DNA from 3 places in the Exiguobacterium sp. s59 genome. Region 1 is predicted to be linked to each of the others. Evidence: predicted binding sites of a transcription regulator. Region 1 holds the regulator's gene; each other region holds the start of a gene.
What was found. The regulator LexA, encoded in region 1, represses DNA repair genes until DNA is damaged. The targets are predictions, from matches to a motif close to CGAACATATGTTCG.
Positions count from the first base shown of each region.

Region 1 (5,666 bases):
TCCAACACCATCTTCTCGGCATCGGAAACGACGTAGTCCGATGTCGATTGCATCGTCAACAACCGAACGTCGTGTTTCATTAATGTGTGCAAGATGGCAATCTTGGCATTTCCTCGCCCCAAGCGACTGTCGTCCGTGACAAGCACGGCGTCCAAATCAGACGTCGACACGTGGTCAAGTAAATCAAGCAAGCCCTTTCGATTCACCTCGTACCCACTTTCTTGTTCCGTGATGATATCTATGACTTCTGCCCCTAGTTGCGAAGCCAGTTGCTGTAATTCATCGACTTGCCGACTGAGTGATGTCTCTTGGGTGGACTTGTTCGTCGATACCCGACAATAGATGACGACTCGCATCGCATCACTCCCTTTCATCGCATTCATTCCTTACGATACACAGTTCGAGAACGGTACGCAATGATGAACGATCACTCAGCGGCATACCATTTTGTTTTACGTTCGTTATGCTCTTCTCGCTCCGCCATGATCTGTGCTTCGAGTGATTCTGCCTGGACATACGCGACCTCTTCTTCAATCGTGCGTTCCGATGTGACGACTGGTTCAACCGCTGCCGGTTCCCCCCGCATCTCTCCTGCCAAATAAAAAGCGAACATCCCGACCAAGAGCATTCCGACTAAAATGATTCCGTTGAGTGTATCTTTCATAATTGCATTGCCTCCTGTATAAGAATATATGTTCGTTAGAACGTTTGTTCGTTTATCTGTTCTCATCATAAAACAAGAACCCGTGTTCGGTCAACAGAAAATAACGAACGAATGTTTGTACGCTCATGTGTTCTTGTGTTACACTAGACACATAAAGAATAGGATGCGTTTGCAGGTTATTCGATTACATCGAGGTGAACATAATGAAAAAAATGTCAGCGCGACAACAACAGATTCTTGATTTCATCAAAGATGAAGTTCGAGCAAAGGGATATCCACCTTCTGTTCGTGAAATTGGAGAAGCCGTCGGCCTTGCTTCTAGTTCGACCGTACACGGTCACCTAGATCGTCTAGAAAAACGCGGGTTGATTCGTCGGGACAAGACGAAGCCTCGCGCGATTGAGATTTTGACTGAAGATATGCCGGCAATGGAAGAACAAGAGTCCGTCATGTACGTACCGGTTATCGGGAAAGTTACCGCCGGGACACCGATTACCGCCATCGAGAACGTGGAAGAACACTTCCCGCTCCCGGCACATATCGTTGGTTCAGATAATGTATACATGTTGTCGGTTTCTGGGGATTCGATGATTAACGCTGGGATTTTGGACGGAGACCGCGTGCTCGTCCGCCAGCAGAGCACGGCCGACAATGGAGAGATTGTCGTCGCTATGACCGATGAGGGTGAGGCGACGGTGAAACGAATCTATAAAGAAGCTTCAAAAGTTCGTCTCCAACCGGAAAATGATGAGTTAGAAGCGATGTATTTTGACAATGTTTCGATTTTAGGGAAGGTTATCGGTGTATACCGGACGATTCACTAATGGCTAGTGGCAAGACACATACTCGAACGAATCTCGTGGCAACCGGAGCACTTGCGGTTGCCACGCCTTTTCTTGAAATCGATGTTCCGTTCGCATTGATCATCGGTGCGATTATCGGCACACTCTGGCTCTCCCCGGATCTCGATCTAAAATCAGATGCCTATTATCGATGGGGTCCACTTAAATTGATATGGCTACCTTATGTGAAGCTCATGCCGCACCGCTCGCTCTTCTCGCATTTACCTGGTTTGAGTGATGTGATTCGGATTGCGTACATCGGCTTTCCGCTCATCCTGCTATTACCTTTTACGGCATATGAGGCGGAGATTCGGTCATGGGTGGACGTTCACGGCATGCCGTTCTTTCTAGGACTCGTATTCGCGACGACATTGCATACGGCACTCGACTATACATCGACATTTATAAAAAAAGCATTTTGACCGACGAAAGGACCACCTTCCGACTGATCACGGAAGGTGGTCCTTTATATATATCTGCTTCATCTGAAGCACAACAAAAAGAGCAATGAACGATCCTTCTGAAGAAGGACATCCATTGCTCTTTTGCATACTTCTATTATTAGTAGAGCGTCATGTACTGATCGCGCTCCCACTCCGTTACTTGCATACGGAACATATCCCACTCGATTTCTTTCAATTCGAGGAAATGTTCGCCGATGTGCTCACCGAGTGATTCCATCACGACTTTATCCGCACGAAGGACTTCGAGTGCATCAAAGAGTGTTGCTGGGAGATCGTCGATTCCGTTCGCTACACGCTCTGGCTTGTCCATCACGTAGATGTTGCTGTCGATTGGTTTTGGTGCGTTCAAATCTTTTTCGATTCCGTCAAGACCTGAAGCCAAGAGGGCAGCAAGTGCAAGGTACGGGTTAGCCGCTGGGTCAACCGAACGTACTTCGATACGAGTCGAGAGACCACGTGCTGCTGGAACACGTACGAGCGGTGAACGGTTACGTGCGCTCCATGCAACGTAGCAAGGTGCTTCGTAGCCTGGTACGAGACGCTTGTAAGAGTTCACAGTCGGGTTACATACTGCCGTGAACGCACGAGCGTGCTCCAAAATACCAGCTGTGAATGCGCGAGCTGTGTCTGAAAGTTCCATGTCGCCATTTGGATCGTAGAAGACGTTCGTGTCGCCTTTGAAGAGTGACATGTTCGCGTGCATTCCTGAACCGTTTACACCAAAGAGTGGCTTCGGCATGAATGTCGCGTGAAGACCATACTTCGCAGCAATCGTCTTAACGACGAGCTTGAACGTTTGGATGTTATCTGCCGTTGTGACAGCATCCGCGTATTTGAAGTCGATTTCATGTTGCCCTGGTGCAACTTCGTGGTGTGATGCTTCGATTTCAAAGCCCATGTTTTCAAGTTCGATGACGATTTCTTTACGGCAGTTCTCACCGAGGTCAACTGGTGCCAAGTCGAAGTATCCACCTTGGTCATTGAGCTCAAGTGTCGGACGGCCTGATGCGTCTTTCTTGAACAAGAAGAACTCTGGCTCTGGTCCAACGTTGAACGCTGAGAAGCCAAGTTTTTGCATTTTCTCAAGGTTACGCTTGAGTGTACCGCGTGGGTCACCGCTGAACGGTGTACCGTCTGGGTTATAAATATCACAAATTAAGCGAGCGACTTTTCCGCTGCCATCTGTCCACGGGAAGACAACCCATGTGTTGAGGTCTGGATATAAGTACATGTCTGATTCCTCGATGCGGACGAATCCTTCGATTGACGATCCGTCAAACATCATCTTGTTATCAAGTGCTTTGTCCAATTGGCTAATCGGTACCTCGACGTTTTTAATTGTTCCGAGGATGTCCGTGAATTGAAGACGAATAAAGCGTACGTCTTCCTCTTGTGCGATGCGTTTAATGTCTTCTTTTGTGAACGTTTTTCTGGCCATGGTAAAATGTCCCCTCTCACATTGTGTAATGGTTGATGTGTGCGTCGTTATCGATAAAAACGCGAAAGCTCACCTTGAATGAGCGACGTCTTATTGAAACGGCCGGCTTCTTGAAGCTGTGTTTTCAATAAATGATGTAACTCTTTTTCCGAAACCTTTGGTGCTTCATTGACCGGTGCGGTCGGAGCAGTTGTTTCCGCTTCCTTCTCACCTTCTTGCTCTAACATGTGGCGAATTGCCGCCAAATTAAAGCCTTGGTCAATGTAATCCTTGATTGCGAGTAGACGTTCGACATCATTAAAGGAATAAAGCCGTCGTTTCGATTCCGTCCGACTAGGCGAAATCAGACCCTGTTCTTCATAATACCGAATCTGTCTACCAGTCAGTTGCGTCAGATCTTGGACGATTCCAATCGGAAACAACGGGTTGGAGCGACGAAATTGATCAGCCATCCTTACCCCTCCTTTTCTGTCTCACAATGTGAGAATAATACATGACAACAATCCTGTCAATAGATGTTAAGAAAGTTAACATGACAGAATGGTTACAAATGCGTGTGTTGATTTTGATCGTTGAATTCGACCAATCCTTTGTCGTGTAATTGGCTCAACGCCAACATGAGAGCGACTTTTACGTGAGCATACGTCAGACCACCTTGAACGTACGCTGTATAAGGTGCCCGAAGCGGGCCATCCGCTGATAGCTCGATCGACGAACCTTGAATGAACGTTCCAGCCGCCATAATGACATCGTCTTCGTATCCCGGCATATAGGCCGGGACGGGTAACGCATGTGCGTTTACCGGCGATGCCATTTGGATGCTTTGACAAAATGCAATCATCTTCTCGCGGTCGCGGAACGTCACCGATTGAATCAAGTCCGTTCGAGGAGTCGTATAGTGCGGGTCTGTCTCAAATCCAATCAAAGACAGGAGACTAGCTGTCAAGTGGGCTCCTTTGAGCGCCTGCGCCACAGTGTGAGGGGCCATATAGAAACCTTGATACATCTCCTGAAGCGAATAGAGTGAAGGACCTGCCTCACTACCGATACCTGGTGTTGTCATCCGGAAAGAACAACGTTCAATCAATTCTTTTGTTCCGGCAATATAACCACCCGTTTTCGCCAATCCGCCACCTGGGTTTTTGATGAGAGAACCCGCCATCAAATCTGCCCCGACATGCGTCGGCTCGATCGTCTCGACGAACTCTCCGTAACAGTTGTCGACGAACACATATACGTGCGGATGCGCCGCTTTGATCCGTTCGATCGCGACTTTGATCTCTCCGACAGGAATACTGCGACGATTCGCATATCCTTTCGAACGCTGAATCCCGACGAGTTTCGTCTCCGGACGAATCCGTTCAAGAACGAGGTCGATGTCGATTTCACGATCCTCTTTTAATTCGACGGTATCGTAATGGACACCAAGTTCTTTTAATGAACCACGACCGTCTCCACGGATACCGACGATTTCCTCGAGCGTGTCGTAAGGTTTACCTGTGATATACAGTAATTCGTCACCCGGTAACAGGACACCGAACAAGGCAATCCCAATTGCGTGGGTACCCGAGATGATTTGCGGTCGGCATAATGCGAGCTCTGCTCCGAACACGTCTGCATAAATCGACTCGAGCGTGTCACGACCGAGATCATCATATCCATACCCCGTCGTCGGATTAAAATGAAAATCCGATACTTTGTGCTTTTTAAACGATTCGAGAACACGATACTGGTTGAACTCAGCCGTCTCCTCAATCTTTTCAAAAAATGGTTTCACTCGCTCCTCGGCCTTTTTCACATACGGCGCGAGTGCATCATAATGTTCAATCTTTTCTTGCCACATACTTACACCTCAAATTGTTTTAGCGTCGCATATAGACGCGTGTCTTCTCTCATATAACCGATCAACTCGACCGAGCCGTCATCTAAGAAACTCTCCTCAAGACGATACATCGCCTCTTTCGCCGGGTGATAATGTTCAAAAGCCGTCACCGGTAAGACGACGTGGACTTTTGTCAAAATGTCCGAGATTTTATCTTCGAGTGCACCAATCAACTGTTCGATATCTTCTGGTGCAATTGCCGAGATCAACAGGGGTCCACCGACGAAGTCTTCCGTAAGACGGTCTTTCTTATTATATACCTCGAGTTGTGGGACCTCACTCGCACCGAGTTCTTCCAATACGCCATTCGTCGTATCGATTTGGTTCAAATAATGTGGGTTCGACGCATCGATGACATGAAGGATCAAATCGGCAC
Region 1 covers NZ_JACSKG010000004.1:273,028-278,693, forward strand. Annotated here, with positions in the region: gene KNO91_RS09550 (YneB family resolvase-like protein) at 1-356, opposite strand, end outside; gene KNO91_RS09555 (hypothetical protein) at 428-664, opposite strand; gene lexA (transcriptional repressor LexA) at 868-1,488, shown strand; gene KNO91_RS09565 (metal-binding protein) at 1,488-1,928, shown strand; gene glnA (type I glutamate--ammonia ligase) at 2,068-3,408, opposite strand; gene KNO91_RS09575 (MerR family transcriptional regulator) at 3,456-3,860, opposite strand; gene KNO91_RS09580 (methionine gamma-lyase family protein) at 3,953-5,251, opposite strand; gene hflX (GTPase HflX) at 5,254-5,666, opposite strand, start outside.

Region 2 (5,666 bases), on a different contig from region 1:
GCGACACGCTCTCCTAGCTGAGGGTTAGTTACCTGAACCATGAAATCCGTGGTGGCGCGGGGAGAATAAAACTCTCCCGACGCGCGCTGAGCTTGAAGATCCTTTAAAATCTGTTCATAGATTTCGTTAAAGGCATGACGCTCCTTGTAATCAGTAAAGTCAATTTCATCAATGACGTTTATGACTTGGCGTAGGAGCACGCCATTTTTCATGTAGTTGTTCGCATCTTCAAAAGCAAATTTGACGATAGATTTACTTACCGGTGTCAATTCGTCTACCGGAAGCGTTTTGAGAGTAGGGAAAAGAGTACCGTTCACGAAATTAAGAAGTGCTTCTCCCGTTAAAGATCTTCCGTCTTTCTTATCGACGGCCCAATTTTCCCATCGACATTCTTCTGGAATGATGGAAGTGTAGTTATCGTCATGCAGCTCCCATTGTTCTTCTTTCGCTGCATAGACTTTGAGAAACAAAATCCAGACGATTTGTTCGAGGCGCTGCGCGTCACCAGAAATTCCGGCGTCGTTACGCATAATGTTTTGCATATTCTTTACAAACGAGGTGATTGACATGAATTACAACTCCTAGGAAATATAAATTTCATCTTTTAATTGTTTTAATGCATTTAAATACTCTTTTTTTCCACCAAAAGCCTTAACGATTTTAAGTGAACTGCCGAAACGCTGAAACTCTGGGAGTTCAAGAACGGTAGTACCGTCAATTTCTTTGACCCCTTCATTTTGGTACTTTTCAAGCAATAATTCGAGGACATCACGAGCCACATCTTGATACTGATAGATATAACCACGTTTTTTCACGTTGTTCGCTCGCTCAGCCTTTGTCAGTGGCTTTTGATCGTAAGCTAAGTGACAAATCAAATCAAACTCATCGAGATCCTTCAAGTGCGGTTCCTGATCGAACAAAGCTTCTAATAAAACACCGTGTTTTTTCAATTCATCAAGTAGGGATTGTTTTTGTTCGGCACTTTTCCATTTACGTAAAAACTCCTCTAACGTAGCATATTCACTACGAATATTGCGCTTCGTATAATCAATCAAATTTTCAGTGATGAGTTTTCCGCCCATATCATAATAATAAACACGTTCATTAGCGATTTTTACATCAACATCGTTGACCCGATATTTTTTGGGTGCTGCGTAATAGTCATCTTCATCACTGTTTCCGCCTGGAAGTCCAGTAGGAGAAGGAGTGTTCGTATTCGACGTTCCACCAGGCTCATTTGTTTCGTCTGGTAGCTCACCATCTTCAGGCACTTCGTAAATGACTTCAGGGTCTCCATCAAACTCTGGATCAGCAAATAGACGACTAACATTACGGAAGTCCATGATAGTGAAGTATTCTTTTCCAAATTCGGGATCAAGACGGGTCCCTCGACCAATAATCTGCTTAAATTCAGTCATCGAGTTGATATTTGAATCGAGTACGATGAGGCGACACGTCTTAGCATCGACACCTGTTGTCAGTAATTTTGATGTGGTGACAATTGTCGGGTATTGACTTGAACGATCGATGAAGTTGTCGAGCTGAGCCTTCCCTTCAGGCGTATCGCCCGTAATGCGCATGATGTACTTTGAGTTCTCTCGCACAAGGTCAGCGTTAAGGTTGACTAATGCGCTACGCATACGTTCTGCGTGGTCAATGTTTGCGCAGAAAACAATCGTCTTCATATAGCGATCATGCTTTTTTAAGAATTCTGTGATTCGTTTGGCGACTTCTTCCGTGCGACCATCAATAATCATGTTTCGATCAAAATCGGAAATGTTATACTCTCGATCTTCAATCTCATTTCCGAACATATCAACTTTACCTTTTTCAGGACGGTAACCTTCTAAATCCCGGTCCAATCCGACTCGAATTACTTTATAGGGAGCAAGAAATCCATCATCAATTCCTTGTTTTAGACTGTACGTATAGATTGGTTCACCAAAATACGTGATGTTGGAAGTATCTTTTGTCTCTTTTGGTGTAGCAGTCAAACCAATATGTGTCGTATCAGGCCCACTGAAGTATTCTAACACTTTACGCCAACGGCTTTCTTCTTTAGCTGACCCACGATGAGCCTCATCGATGATGACTAAATCGAAAAAGTCAGGCTCGAATTGTCGGAAAGGCTCCATTCCATCTTCACCGGCTAATTGTTGATAAAGAGCTGTATAAACTTCATAAGAACTGTCGAGAACACGATTTTCTACTTTTGTCATTACTTTTTCAAACGGTTTGAAATCGTTGATCATGGTTTGATCAACCAAGATATTGCGATCAGCTAAGAAGAGAATCCGTTTCTTTATACCAGCTTTCCAGAGACGATAGATAATTTGGAAGGCTGTGTAGGTTTTTCCTGTCCCTGTCGCCATAACGAGCATGATACGATTCTGGCCTTGGGCTATTGCATCAAGTGTGCGGTTGATTGCGACACGTTGATAGTACCGCGGTGTTTTATCACCGAGTTGGTAGTAATAGGGCTCATCAATCAACTGTTGTTGCTCGGTACTTAAACCGGCATCTTGTTGATAGCGAGACCACAGTTCATCGTGAGAAGGGAATTCTGACAACGAGATCGTCCGCTCTGCACCTGTTAAGCGATTGTGTTCAACGAATGCGTCCCCGTTCGAACTGTAAGCATAAGGGATATCCAAGATTTCCGCGTAATCGATAGCTTGCTGCATCCCGCCACCTACTGGATGATTGTTATCTTTAGCCTCGATAATAGCCAGAGGATAGTTACTTTTATGCATTAGCAGATAGTCTGCACGCTTTCCTTCAGCTCTAGCTGTCAAATTACCGCGGACAATTACACGCCCATCAGTAAAGTAATGTTCGAAATAGATTTGAGACTTCATGTCCCAGCCAGATTCTACAATGGCAGGAGTTATAAATTTATTTTTGATATCTTCTTCAGTCATAGCATGCTTCGGTTTCATAGACCCTGCTCCTCCTTGGGATAACAGATAATTACATCAATAGTTTACAGCAATTGGCTACTGAAACCTTAATAAATATTTTCTGTATATCTTCCAAAGACAACTTTTTTTGTGAAATCGCTGATTTTCATCAGATAAAAGTTTGAACACAAGTTTCGAGACGTCAATTACAATTCAGAGATTAATTATTTAGAAGTTTAAAAAGCCGAGGAGCGAAACTTCGTTTCGTGACGCAGACTTCAAACAACCGTCAGGGCGTTAGTCCATCGACCGTTCCACGTGAATGATAGCCTCGAACGGCACATGGATGACCCCGTCCCGCTGATTGGCCAGTTCGACGGTCCGCTCCAAATAGTTCGTTCGGTGCACGAACCCCTTGAACCGTTTCATCTCCCGCTCCGCCACATATTTCACCTCGACCATATCCCCACTGAAAATTGCGTCATTCAGCACATTTTCATAAACCGATAAGACCTGTTCATCGACATCTGGCATCTCAATCTTTTGAATCTCCTTGTAATACTTCGTTAGCAAGGCTCTGTGTTCGGGCATGAGGAACGGGATCCATTTCAGCTCACCCCGATCGCGATACATCGTCATCACAATTCTCCTTTCACATAAACGAACATTTGTTCTTATTTTATACCCAGTTTATCTCGTTTGAACAGCCTTTTTCGTGATTGGTTGATCCGTGCGTCCTGTTTCCGTACTCTAGCTCGCTGGTCGTCGGTGCAAGGGACGTCAAAAAAATGACGCGCCCTCCGGCCCGTCTTCCTTCGCTTTTGGCTCAAAGCAAGGCTTTTCGCTCGTTGGCTACGGAAGCCTGGTCCTCCGTTTGCTCTACGCATTTTTTTGAGGCTCTCCCTGCGGTCGCCCTTGCACCGTCTCCCGACGCTCGCTGCGTTCCCGTCAACAGGACGCACAACGGTGTTCGTTCTGAGGACAGCTTATCCGAAAGGGGACAAACCATCATGGAACTATCGTCAATCATCGAGGTCATCCGTATCAAACAAGAGGTTCGAGAAGAAATGGTCGCCCTCGAGCACGCCGTCATCCAATCACCCGACAATGCCCGACAAATCGGGGCATCCTTCATCGGGGACGATGACCGTGAAGTGTTCCTCGTCATCATGCTCAACACGAAGAATCGGGTCATCGGCGTCCATCGGGCGCACGTCGGGAGCGTCAATTCGAGTGTCGTCCATCCGAGAGAAATCTTCAAATGCGCCATCTTGAACAATGCCTCGTGCATCATCGCCTGTCACCAACATCCGAGCGGGGACCCGAGCCCGAGCCGGGAGGATATCCTCGTCTCAGAACGGTTGCATGAGGCAGGAGACCTCATCGGCATCCCAGTGCTCGACCATCTCATCCTCGGTGCGGACGAATCATATGTCAGCATGAAACAGCGAGGTTACATGGGTTGAATGGAATGGAGTGGGGCCGGGGGACCGGTCCCGGTCCGTCCGGTAAGGGCAAGGACGAAAAACATACGTTTTTCTTTGAGAAGACGGGCGACTCGCGTTGCTCTCGCCTGGATCCATAGAGCGGGATCCGGAAAAGGGTCGTTTTCGCATAACGAAAACGAGATGGTTCGTGTGTGAAGGTTGGACGTTGTTTTGGACTGTCTCGTAAGAAGATTGTTTGATGAAATGTCAGGAGTGAAAATACGGTTTGTTTATTGAAAATGACCATGTTTTCTAAACAAGCCCTAGGGCTTGTTTGAAACAACACCAGGGCTTACGTGAAATTAGGCTAGATGTTGCCTGCTTAGATGCGAGGTATCATGAGACTATCAACAGGAGAGGATGATTCAGATGGACAGCTACCAACTAGATCAACAGACGATGGACGAGATGACGGAGGTATTGCTTCGACGCCTTCCTGACCGGCTCCAAGAAGATTTTGACGACTTAAAACTTGTGAGCATGGATCTTCTTTGTGATGTGAAGGAAGGGGAACGCTTGACCCACCTCACCGTCTTTTTCAATACGAATATGATTCGACGGAATCGTCGTACATAAGAAAAAGGAATGATTGTATACATGTATATGTGTATACAATTTTTAAAAGTCTTCATTTCTGTAGCTTCATGAACAAGGACTGAACTGTCTTTTTACGGGGAATCGTTCTATAGAGAACCGGAAGGGGGAGGCGTGATGGACGAGGGGCTGCTTGATGACTATGCGTTCGAAGGATTGGATCCGTTCGTCCGGACCGTGTTCTCGGAACTGATGGAACATCCCGAGTGGATACGTGTCGTCGACAGGGAACATTGCGTCGAGAAAGTCGTCCGGTTCGATGAAGGACGGAACTCGCCTTACTTCCGGGTGTTGATTTACTTGGATGCAGAAGAGCGTCCGATCAAGAAAGTGTATCTATATGGGACATGGGTGGTGGCAGATGGAGACGTCAGCTTCGTCGTCTCGGAGCTATCCAAGGGTGTATTTGAATATGAGGTGATGCATGTACATTGGCTCATCAAGTATCGGTTCGAGGATTGGGGCGTGTCTGAAGACGGGGCATGGGAGAAGGAATGGTAATCCGGGCTCATGCGTGAGCGTCTAACGCCTTATGGCGAAGTCGCTCATCGCACCGCTGCCCCCCTGACGGCCCGATAACAAGAGCTGCTGGCTCACCGCCGCATCTCTATGTTCCTGGCCCTTTCTAACGGGAGGCACGGAGCGTAAGGGCAACGTCAAAAGCAAGAGCGTGGGCGCGTCTAAC
Region 2 covers NZ_JACSKG010000007.1:33,565-39,230, forward strand. Annotated here, with positions in the region: gene KNO91_RS13405 (class I SAM-dependent DNA methyltransferase) at 1-569, opposite strand, end outside; gene hsdR (EcoAI/FtnUII family type I restriction enzme subunit R) at 582-2,939, opposite strand; gene KNO91_RS13415 (YolD-like family protein) at 3,198-3,539, opposite strand; gene KNO91_RS13420 (JAB domain-containing protein) at 3,911-4,366, shown strand; gene KNO91_RS13425 (hypothetical protein) at 4,757-4,963, shown strand; gene KNO91_RS13430 (hypothetical protein) at 5,099-5,482, shown strand.
Region 2: the regulator LexA is predicted to act here: its motif matches at 3,562-3,575, upstream of KNO91_RS13415 (YolD-like family protein).

Region 3 (5,666 bases), on a different contig from region 1:
TGGAGCTGCTGCGAGCACTACTTTCACAATCACATCTGGTGGTGCAGGAAACTATGTTCTTGCTGATGGTGCGGGAAACACACAATCGGTAACACTTGCTGATAATACTGCTGGAGTATTAAACTTTGATAAATTAGGAGTGAAGATTTCAGTCAATGGTACTCAGACTGCTGCGGGTATTGCGGCTACAACTTCTGGTGGTGGAGCAGCTGGTACTGTAATTACGGGGGCTCAACAAGCCGTTGATATTCAAATCGGTGCAAACACGGGTACTGCAGAACGTCTTGGAATTTCAATTTCAAAAATGGATTCTTCTGCAACTTCATTGAATACTTCTTCAATCAGCGTAGTGGATAGCGCAAGCGCTCGTACAGCAATTGATGTTGTGCAAGCAGCTGTAAATAAAGTATCAGCCGAACGTTCTAAACTGGGTGCTAACCAAAACCGTCTTGAACATACAATCAATAACTTAAATGTTGGTGCTGAAAACCTTCAAGCTGCAGAATCACGTATCCGTGATGTAGACATGGCGAAAGAGATGATGAACTTCACGAAGAACAACATTCTTAACCAAGCTGCACAGGCTATGATGGCGCAATCGAATCAGCAACCGCAAGCAGTTCTTCAATTGCTTCGTTAATTGGCTCTATAACATACTTTTTTACACCCGCGTCCTCAAAGGAAACGCGGGTGTTTTTTTAAATTACATACACAACTTGCTCTTCTCTTAATCGATTTCTCTTAATATCCTGCCACTTGTATACAACAGACCAATAGCTGCGTCCTAGTGTATCCGCAATTTCTTGATCTGATATTCCCTTTAATTTTGAAGTCACAATCAATTCGATTTCTTCCTCCGAATAATCGTTTTTAGGTTTTGAAGTGATGACGGTCAAATCTGGATTCGCTTCTTTCTCAATCTGTAAACGGTGTTTCCAATCTAGTTTCCATGCCATAGAAGATATCTCCTCACTATAAGAAGCAGTAAAGTCTAAGAATTTTAGAGCATCTTCCGTCTTTTGAATACGAAGAATAAAATTGTGACCATCGTTTCTTCGACTTAACACGAATCGATGTCCAAATGTTTTTTCGATGAATTGACTTAAGTAATTTAATTCAGAAGGATGAAATGCTTGCAAGTAAAGTGCGATGTGAGGTGTTAAAATCATTTGTTGCTTTTTTGAACGAGTCGAGCGCGTGACACACAGGCTACCGTCATCTAAATAGAGGGCTAGTAAAAAAACTGGATCCGTGCATTCTTCAAGTAAATGAAGGGGAATACTTTTTTTACCTCCAATATAAAGTTCTGCTCGAAGCCAGGTGAACAATTCGTCAAAACGTGAGGTGAGAGAAGCGCTCGTTCCGTTGTTATTTTTGATGATACTTGAAAAGATTCGTGGAGCGCTGTTTAATTTCCACTCACGATATTCGAGTTGCTTGATTGAAAAATGTTCTCCATATCTTAAATTCGCGTTTGGATATTTCTTCTTAGAAATTCCGATGTGTCCATCTCCCAATAAAGTCCCCATTATTAAACTCTTCTCAAAAGTCGTCAATTCTGCCCATTTCATCGCTTTTTATCCTCTCTTAAGGGAATATATGTTCTTATATTGAATACCCAATTTAAATAATCGAATTTCAATTCAAAAGAAAATAATTATGAACAATCATTGAACAAGTTTCCATTGAACTTCTTTCCTGACTTGCCGATATTAAGAAAGAGAAGAACAAATAAGGAGTAGAAACGTATGAACCCGACCATTTCAGAAGTCCGGCTTCACCTACCTTCTTCCGTCTTGCCGTATGAACAAACGAAAAACGTGTTCGTCGAAGCGAATCAAGCAAAGCTCGCTGATGAAGGCATCGTCATTCTACCGACGCCTCAACACGTCACCAAGTTAGAGGCGGCCGTCGAGAAGGCGAATCAAGTACTCGAACAACAACGTACGGGCTTAAAGTTTATGAAACATGAAAAATTAAACGACTATTATATTCAAATCGTGGATACGAACAACGAGGTCATCCGCGAAATCCCAAGCAAGAAATCGCTCGATTTCTTTGCGGCGTTCATGGAGTTCAATCAACTATTCGATGAACGGGTATAAAGGAGGATTCTCATGACGACACCAATCCGATTTGGCGGACTCGCCAGTGGAATCGATACGGATACGATTATTAAGCAGTTAATGCAGGTTGAGCGTGCGCCGGTCGATAAACTCGAACAAAAGAAACAAACGACGGAATGGAAACGCGATGCCTATCGTGAAATCAACCGCTCCCTCATGACATTACGAAACAGTGCAGTCGATTTGATGTTCAGTCGAAATTTCTATGCGAAGACGTCTAGTTCATCAGATGAGTCACGTGTTTCGGTTGTGACAGGCCCATCAACCGGGAATGCAGCACTTGAAATTCAAAGTGTAGAAAACTTAGCGACATCTGCTAGTCATATTGTTGAAGTAAGAGACAAAAACAATAATTTGGTCAAGCGAGATACTGCTGTGAAAGATTTGAATCTTGATGCGAGTACAAAAACGCAAACGATAACAGGAACTCCGACCGAAGTGACTCTCTCAACAAAACTAAATGATAGTGGGAAAATCTTCATTAATAATGTTGAAGTTGACCCGTCTAACTATACGTATGACTCAGCGACAGGCAAGGTGAATTTTTCAACACCTCTTGCTGACGGTGATGAATTAAAGTTCGAATCCGGCTATAAAGTTGAATACATCAATAAGAGTGGTGGGACACCTTCTGAATTGACGGTCAGTGCCGAGGCAAAATTCAGTGATGTATTGACTCAACTTGGCTCAAAAAACACGAATTTTTCTACATTCTTTGATGATGCATCAGGTAAATTGGCACTCACTCAACGAAACACAGGTAGCGATTCAACGATTGCTTTCACAGGAGCTGCGGCAACATTCTTCCAAGCAAGTGTCACTGATGATATTAAAGGAGAAGATGCAGTTTTTAATGTGAATGGAATCGAACTGACAAGAAGTACGAATACCGTCACAATTGATAACATGACAATTACTTTGAAATCTGAATTTAAAGCAGTTGATAACCCTGCACCGGTTACACTAAGTGCTTCTACTGACACTCAAAAAATCTTTGACAACATCAAAGGTTTCGTCGATAAATACAATGAGACAATCGATCTCATGAACAAGAAGACACGCGAAGAACGATTCCGTTCGTTCGCACCGCTCACGCAGGCGCAGCGTGATGAGTTGTCGGAAGATGAGATCAAGAAGTGGGAAGAAAAAGCGATGAGCGGGATGCTCCGTGGGGACACGATCCTTCGCGGGACGATGGATACGCTTCGTAGCAAATGGTCGGGCGCCACATCTACTACGAACGATCTAGACATGTCTCGCTTATTCCAAATCGGTCTCTCGACCGGTTCTGACTTCACGAACGGTGGAAAGATCGAGCTGAATGAAGAGAAGTTAAAAGCCGCTATCGAGAAAGATCCGGAACAAGTGTATAAACTCTTCACGGATGAAGAGACAGGACTCCTCCCACAAATCCGCGATACTGCGAAAGACTCGCGTGAGACGATCACACGAATCGCTGGTGCGGACGGGGCCGGGGCTCCAACGTATTCAATGGGTCGTGAGATGACGCAGATGGATACACGAATCAAACGACTCAACGATTTACTCATCGATAAAGAAAACGCCTACTACCGTCGCTTCGCGGCGATGGAAACGGCGATGAACCAGGCGAACTCACAAGCCGCTTCACTTCAACAGTTTTTAGGCGGAGGCATGTAAGAGGAGGAATTTAAATGGTAGCCAATCCATACGCAGCTTATCAAAACAATGCGGTCACGACCGCGAACCCACAGGAACTGACGCTTATGCTTTATGACGGGGCGCTCAAGTTCATGCGCCTCGCCAAGCTTGCGATCGACCAGGGCAACCCTGATTTAAAAAACATCAACATCCAAAAGACGCAAGCGATCTTCCAAGAGCTTCGTCTCACACTCAATAAAGACATCGCCATCTCGGCGAACTTGGACTCGCTCTATGAGTACATGTGGCGCCGTCTCGTCGATGCGAACGTCAAGAACGATACGACCATCCTCGATGAGGTGCTCGATTTCACGACGGAACTCCGCGACACGTGGAAGGAAGCGATGAAACTCGCGAAGCAGTCATGATGCCGATTGATGAGATCATCTTAAAGACGCAGCGCCTGAAAGAGTTGCTGGCGCAAGTTCCGGAAGAGCCGACGTACGACACGTGGATGGAACAAATCCATGAGCTCTTGGACGACCGCGAACAACTACTCGTAGCACACGGTCCTGACTTGGAGAAAGCCGATCAGACGGTTTTACGGCAGCTCGTCGACGACAGCCAAAAGATTGCACGGCTCATTGAGGCCGAACACCAGCGTCTCGGGATGACGCTCGGGACGGCCCGACTGGAACGGAAGACGGTCAAGTCGTACGTCGATCCGTATGAAGACGTCGATTCTAACTTTTCTGGTCTATTCGACCAACAGACGTAAAAAGCTCGAGGGCATGATGCCTTCGAGCTTTTGTGTGTTAAGAGGTCTTGACTTGGCGACGCATCCGAATGATGAAATAAGAGATGGTAAACAAGATGAGACCACTTACCGTAAAGTTTAAGTAGAGGCGGACGGCATCTTGAAGTGACGTGACCGGTGTAGACCCACCGAACCAAAGGAGTGGCAGGATCGTCACGTGCATGACGCTCCAGTGGATGAAAATCTGTTTTTTGAACGACCATTGTCGGACTTCATAAATGACGCTCGTGAGCCCGAGAAAGAAAGCGACTCCGGCGTAGACGAGCATGGCATGTACAGCGTCTGAATTTCCTGACCAGCCTTGGTAGAGCGCGAGTATCGCGAACGGCAACGCCCATAAGAGGCTCCGCACGAACCCTTTCTTCAATAATTGCATATGTACCATCCCTTCATTGAATCATTATGAATATATGCGCACATCATGTAAAAAGGTTTCAGGTAAAAAGCGAGGATGAAATGACGTCTGTTTTTCGCTATAATCGGGTAAACATCATTGTAGCCGTTGCTTCTTTTCTGGAAAGAGGAGGGAAACGAGATGCGTGAGAAAGAGTCCAAACCGGTATCGTCACGGAAGCGCCGTTATTTCGTCTATGGTCCAGAGGGAGCGTACGATGAGTATGTGGAACGGGATCCAAAACTTGAGGCGTACGTCGAGGACGATACGCCGTTTGAGGATCGTCCCGATCCGTATGAGGAAGAAGAGCTGAAATCAAGAGGATAAGTGTATGTGTCAAGGTCCTATTATGGACCTTGACTTTTATTTTACCTGGAACTTTTTCTTGCCACGATCCAGATTGCCAATTCGTTATATTCGTCTTAACCACATCACTTGGATTATGAAAAGGGAGAGATGAAGATGAACATGAAACGATTTGGCTTACTGGTGGCGGTACCGCTCGCACTACTCGTCGGATGCGGGGAAGCAGATGAACTGAAGACGACGTCGACGGATACGGAAGAAGTGGCAGAGGCAGAAGCGAGTGCGTCAGAGGAGACGACTGTTGAAGAGACGGACGTCCAAGAAAGTGAGCTCGGAACGAACAAGGTTTATATGAAGAACAAGGCACTCACGATCACGGAGACGATGGGACCGATTCAGTTCG
Region 3 covers NZ_JACSKG010000003.1:327,171-332,836, reverse strand. Annotated here, with positions in the region: gene KNO91_RS07610 (flagellin N-terminal helical domain-containing protein) at 1-640, shown strand, start outside; gene KNO91_RS07605 (DNA endonuclease) at 699-1,571, opposite strand; gene KNO91_RS07600 (flagellar protein FlaG) at 1,749-2,105, shown strand; gene fliD (flagellar filament capping protein FliD) at 2,118-3,785, shown strand; gene fliS (flagellar export chaperone FliS) at 3,800-4,174, shown strand; gene KNO91_RS07585 (flagellar protein FliT) at 4,138-4,524, shown strand; gene KNO91_RS07580 (DUF3021 family protein) at 4,562-4,939, opposite strand; gene KNO91_RS07575 (hypothetical protein) at 5,099-5,284, shown strand; gene KNO91_RS07570 (hypothetical protein) at 5,420-5,666, shown strand, end outside.
Region 3: the regulator LexA is predicted to act here: its motif matches at 1,593-1,606, upstream of KNO91_RS07605 (DNA endonuclease).